Linked DNA regions of Candidatus Pseudothioglobus singularis PS1. The protein of the gene in region 1 interacts with the protein of each later gene in a pairwise test. Links are inferred from orthologs where the notes say so. Each region holds a gene or a part of one and is shown on either strand. Other genes may lie near its edges.

Region 1 (2,959 bases):
TGAAACAACTGGAATAGCTTATGAATCCTGTTGCTGGGCATTTAGATTAGCTCATTTCAAAGAAGATAACTCCTCAGGTGGCCACAACTACAGCACTGGAATGGAGCTAGTTCTAACTGGTCTAGGGTCAACTTCATCTCCTCTTAAAGATAAAATAGAAAATAAAATTCAGGGGTATACAGCTAATCTAAGATAATGAAAAAAATCTTAGTTCTGCTCCTTTTTATATGTTCAAGTAGTGTTTTTTCAGAAAACACAATAATCGCCATAGCTAACAATAATGCTATTACATTAAATTCTTTAATAATTCATTTGGATAAAGCAAGCTCCAAGCAAGAAAAAATAAAGATTATTAATAATCACATTGACAATAAACTTCAAATACAAAAAGCTACTGAACTGAAATTAACTCCAACTAAGAGAGATATTGAAAACATATTAAATAATATTGCTCAAAGTAATAATCTCTCTTTGAAAGAATTAATGGGTTTTGAGAATTTTTCTTCAATTGAGAAAAAAGTTTTAGAGAATTTATCGATTTTAAATTTACAAAGATTTATTACTAAAGAGTTAAAGATTTCTGAAGAGCAAATTCTTACGTTATGCCCAGATAAGAAAGTTATTAAAGATGAAAAACAAATTAAGATTGCTCAAATAATTATTTCTGAAATAGATAATCAAAACATTGACTTAGCCAAAAAAAACCTATTGATAAAAGATTTTCTGAGCAAGCTTGCAGGTCATATTGAAAAAGGAGCTTCATTTGAAGCCTTTGCAAAACTCCACTCACAGCATCCAAGTTATTATAATGGTGGCATTACAGACTGGCTTAGAGTCGAAGGTCCAACTCTAAAGATGCTAGATTCACTTGGCATTAAAGAAGTTTCAGAAATTTATATGACTGATTTTGGACTTGCAATTGCAACAAAGGTTGATGAACGTTTTATTAGTAGTAAACTTAAAGAATGCAAAGAAAGAGCGATCTATGAGCATGCTGAAATGTATTATTCAGATTGGCTAACAAATCTCAGAGAAGAAGCCAATATAGAAATTTATTATGACAAATTACTTTAAAACATAATTTTAATGTCCAAATCTATTAATTTATTTGGCTTTCATAGCATTGAAAGCTTGCTTATAACTAATCCTGAATTGATTATCAAAGTTTCAATTCTAAATAATAGGAAAGATAAAAGAGTCAGTGATTTAGTCAAAATACTAACAATTCAGAAAATAGCATTTTCAATGACTGATAAAAATGATTTGAATCGTATTGCAAAAGGCGAAGTTCATCAGGGAGTTATTTCTGAGGTAATACTTCCTCCAGTTCTGACTGAAGAATTACTTTTTAAATCTATTAGTGAAAATTCATTAAAGCCTTTAATATTAGTTTTAGATTCAATTCAAGATCCAAGAAACTTGGGTGCCTGCCTAAGAAGTGCTAACGCTGCTGGTGTTGATTATGTGGTCATTAATAAAGATGGGTCTGCACCTATTAATGCGGTAGTTCATAAAACCTCCGCTGGAGCTGTAAATAGCCTTAAAATTTTTCATGTCACAAACCTATCACGAACAATCAAAGAGTTTCAAAAAAGAGGAATATGGGTTATTGGTTTAGATGGTTCATCTAAATCAACTATCTATGATGTAAATTTAACTGATGCAACTGCGATAGTAATGGGCGCAGAAGGCAAAGGTATAAGAAGATTAATTAAAGAAAACTGTGATCAAATTGTTACAATACCTATGTCTGGAACTATTGAAAGCCTTAACGTCTCTGTTGCCACAGGTATTGCTCTTTTCGAGAGTAAAAGACAAAGAGAATCCACTTAACATACATAAAAATTTTGGGTATAATTTTCGGCTTTAGAAATTAGATAATGGAAAAGAGTACGCAGCTTCCAAAAACTATAAAAGTATTTAACTTTGCTAAAAAAGAAGTTAATTTGCACGGTGAATATAAAATTGCAAACGTGCCTAGAGTTTCAGATCTAGCAAGGAATAATGAAGACAATTTAAAAGTGAATTTATCTTTTCATTTAGAAAATGGAAAAACCCCTTGCGTTAAGGGGATAATTAATTCTAAGATAGTTTTAGATTGTCAGCGCTGCTTAGACGCCCTAAATTTAGATTTAAAGGTGTTTTTTAATCTTGCCTTTGTAAGATATGAAAGCCAAGCAGAAGGACTAGATAAAGTTTACGAGGTATATGTTTTGGGAGAGGATGAAGAAATAAATACATTGGATTTAATATCTGATGAGCTTCTTTTGTCGCTTCCAATGGCACCATCTCATAAGTTTGATTGCAGTTTAAAAGTTGAATCAGAAATAAAGGTTGAAAAGGTTCATGAAAATCCTTTCGATGTTCTAAAAAATATTAAAATAGCCGATTTTGGCAAGGAGTAAAAAATGGCAGTTCAAAAAAGCAGAAAGACACCTTCTAAAAGAGGGATGCGTCGCTCTCACAATGCGTTAAAAAATCCTGCATTGTCTGAAGATCCAGAAACAGGCGAAACTCACCTTAGACATCATATTACCGCTGATGGATATTATCGTGGGAAGCAGGTAATTAAATCTGCTGCTGATGATATCGAAGAAGTAGAAGCCTAAACAATCCATGTCTATAAGGGTATCAATAGATGCCTCAGGTGGTGATTTTGGATTTTCAGTCACTATCAATGCTGGTATTAGTGCCTTAAAGACCTATGATGATCTTTTAATCAATTTTGTAGGTGATGAGGCTGGGATTAAGAATGAGCTGAATAAAAATTCTTCTTATTCAAATTTTGCTGATCGTATTGATGTCACTCATGCCTCAGAGGTTATCAATATGAGTGATTCTCCCTCTGTGGCTCTAAGACACAAAAAAGACTCCTCAATGAGGATTGCTATTAACCTAGTTAAAAATGGTGATGCTGATGCTTGCGTAAGTGCTGGCAATACAGGCGCACTCATGTCCA
Region 2 (2,927 bases), 570 kb from region 1 along the record:
AAAAGGAGTAAACACCCTGGCTGCGATTTGCGCTATCTGTAAATCACAGTTTTCTAAAGTTCTCCCTAATTATGATTTTGACCCATACATGATTGTGAGTGTTCATCAGCTCGTTAGTGAGGCTATTGTGTTAAATAAAAGCTCAGATACTGAAGCATAGATTTCTATAAGGTACTGTAATATTTCAAAATGCCTTGATAGATTGACTGTGCAATTTTAGTTTGTTGCTTGCTGTTGGTGAGTCTCTTTTCCTGAGTTGGATTCGATATAAAGGCAGTTTCGACTAATACCGAGGGAATTGAGGGAGACTTGAGTACAACAAAGTTAGCTTTCTGAGGAACTTTTTTATGAATTGGTCCAATTTTTTCAAGTTGTTTTATTATCTCGTTTGCAAGATTAAATGATTGCATGTCACGATCCTTTCTTGAAAAATCTTTCAAAATATTTTTGAGAAACTGGTCACTATCAATAACTGATTCGACTCCTCCAAATTGATCAACTACGTTTTGAGATGTTTCCAACTGTTTTGCCAATTTACTATTATTCCCTTTCTCACTTAATATATAAACAGAGGCACCTTTCGCAACAGGACTTTCGACAGCATCCGCATGAATAGAAATAAACATTGTTGCTTTTTCTTTTTGAGCGATTGTAATTCTTTTTGTTAGTGGAACATAATAATCACCACTTCTAGTTAATACTGCCTTCAAATTCTTATTTTTATTAATGATTGCCACTAATTTTTTAGCAATAGCCAGGTTGACATCTTTCTCTTTAGATCGGTTTTTTCCAATTGCGCCCGAATCTTCACCACCATGACCCGCATCGACAAGGATAATTTTTTGATTTTGTATAGGCGTAACTACTTCAGGCTTTGTAATTTTTTTTGTTATTTTGAGCTCTGAATCGATAACATCTACTACCAATCGATGGTACTTGTATTTTGCATTTGGCTTTAAAGTGAAGTGCTTAGTGCTAAATTTATTATTAATATGAACAATTAATTTAATAGTTTCTTTATCGCGTTTGATTCTAACTTTTTTTATACGAGAGTCTTTAAAGAAAAGATTTGAAAAAGTTTCAGATAAAACCTCAGCATCATCAAAGCTTATAATGAGGTAATCATCAAAACTTTTGATATTAAAAAGTGTATCCTCTTCTTTATCAATAACGATTCGAGTATGGTCTGGAGCAGACCAGTATCTAAAATCATAAAGAGTCGTTTTATCATCTGCAAGCGAGAAAGCAGAATAAACAATAAAAAATAAACTTATCCAATAGCGCATTCTTTTATAGATTGACCTAAATCAGTTTGAAATGTTATTTTGGCATTTCTTATATCTCCATTGCCACTTAATTCAATTGAAATATCTGATTTTGCTAGTGCACCCTTTCCTAGCTCTGGCCATTCAATAAGCTGAAGGCATCTAGGCTTGAGATATTCACGTATTCCGATATATTCTAATTCCTCTGGGTCTGTCAATCGATAGCAATCAAAGTGATGAATATCAACATTTTCATTTTGATAACTCTCAACAAGGGTGTAAGTTGGGCTTTTTACTTTGATGAACCCAAAGTACTTAATAAAGTTTTGAGCTAAAGTCGTTTTTCCAACACCAAGATCACCAATCAAATATATGACACAAGGATATTCAAGATTTGAGCAACACTCTGCAAGTTTTTCACCAAGTGCTTTTGTATCATCGAGATTTTTTAATATTAAATCCAAACTAATTGGTATAGATAACTGGCCAGAATCGTCAGTAAAATTAAACCTCCAAACCGGCTTATTCTTAACTTTAAAGAGAAAATAAGAATCAACAAAGTAAAGATAAGCATATAAATATAGTCTCTACTCATTACTTCTGAAGGAATCTGAAAAGGAAGGATTAAGCCTGGAATGGCTAAAACACCTAATGAATAAATAAATTGGAGCCATAAATTGGAGCCAATAATATTGCCAATAATCATTTGATGTTGTTTTTTTAAAGCACTGCTAATGGCAACTGCTAGTTCTGGCAAGCTTGTTCCCAATGCAACCACTGTTAATCCAATAATTAAGTCGCTTACTCCAAAAGCTAATGCAAGATTTGTACCGCCCCAAACAACAAGCCTGGCGCTGGATACTAATATTACTAAGGATATGATTAGGAGAAGCCAAGTTTTCCCTTTGGATTGGTCCTTGTTTGTGTCTTCAGAGACTTCATTTTCAAGGTTGTTATCTTTTTTTGACTCGTTAAAAACATAATATAAGAATAGGAGAAGTAGTGTTAGTAGAATGGAGCCATCGATAAAACTTAAAAAGCCATCTATTAGTAGGAACCCAATAACTAAAGTGGATAAAAATAGAAAGAGCCATTCTTTTTTTAAGACATTTTTTTCTACAATTACTGGATGGATAATTGCAGCAACTGCAAGTACTAAGCCAATATTAAAAATGTTTGAGCCAAATGCATTTCCAATACTTAATTCAGGATGACCATCATAAGCAGCAAGTCCAGAGACTAACATCTCTGGTGCTGATGTACCAAAACCAAAGATCAATAAGCCAATAATTAGTGGTGAAATGTTAAATATTCTGGCTATTTTAGCGCCATTATCTGTAAATGCATCAGCACTCCAAACAAGTAAGGTGAAACCAATTAAAAGAGATAGGACTGAGATAAGCATAGTAATGTTAAAAATAATTTAACGTTTATTATAGAGTCATCGAAGTTTGATTTTAATAAACACGTTCGTATTAATGATCTAATAATGCAGATCGATATTGATAAATACTAGATTTCCAAAGTCAAATATCTATAATAAATGGATGATCCTCATTACAAGACCCATTTCTCAAACTAAAAACTTAGAGTTACTTCTAAATAACAGAAATATTGATTATGCTTTGTTTCCTGCTTTTGAGATCATCAAAATTCAGACTG

Evidence for each region.
Region 2: the proteins of rlmB (region 1) and tsaE interact in binary tests that used the Escherichia coli proteins (3 or more experiments, as listed by UniProt). The link is inferred for Candidatus Pseudothioglobus singularis PS1 from one-to-one orthologs.

The regions. Positions count from the first base shown.
Region 1 is NZ_CP006911.1:754,352-757,310, reverse strand. It holds rlmB (23S rRNA (guanosine(2251)-2'-O)-methyltransferase RlmB), read left to right. Parts: upstream 1-1,086; coding sequence 1,087-1,833; downstream 1,834-2,959. Other genes in the region: plsX (phosphate acyltransferase PlsX), read left to right, coding at 2,617-2,959; rpmF (50S ribosomal protein L32), read left to right, coding at 2,409-2,609; W908_RS03875 (YceD family protein), read left to right, coding at 1,881-2,405; W908_RS03885 (peptidylprolyl isomerase), read left to right, coding at 196-1,074; W908_RS03890 (LPS-assembly protein LptD), read left to right, coding at 1-196. UniProt on the Escherichia coli protein: Specifically methylates the ribose of guanosine 2251 in 23S rRNA.
Region 2 is NZ_CP006911.1:1,323,350-1,326,276, reverse strand. It holds tsaE (tRNA (adenosine(37)-N6)-threonylcarbamoyltransferase complex ATPase subunit type 1 TsaE), read right to left. Parts: upstream 1,730-2,927; coding sequence 1,271-1,729; downstream 1-1,270. Other genes in the region: W908_RS08900 (uroporphyrinogen-III synthase), read left to right, coding at 2,768-2,927; W908_RS06715 (calcium/sodium antiporter), read right to left, coding at 1,720-2,670; W908_RS06725 (N-acetylmuramoyl-L-alanine amidase family protein), read right to left, coding at 165-1,286; dsrK (sulfate reduction electron transfer complex DsrMKJOP subunit DsrK), read left to right, coding at 1-160. UniProt on the Escherichia coli protein: Required for the formation of a threonylcarbamoyl group on adenosine at position 37 (t(6)A37) in tRNAs that read codons beginning with adenine.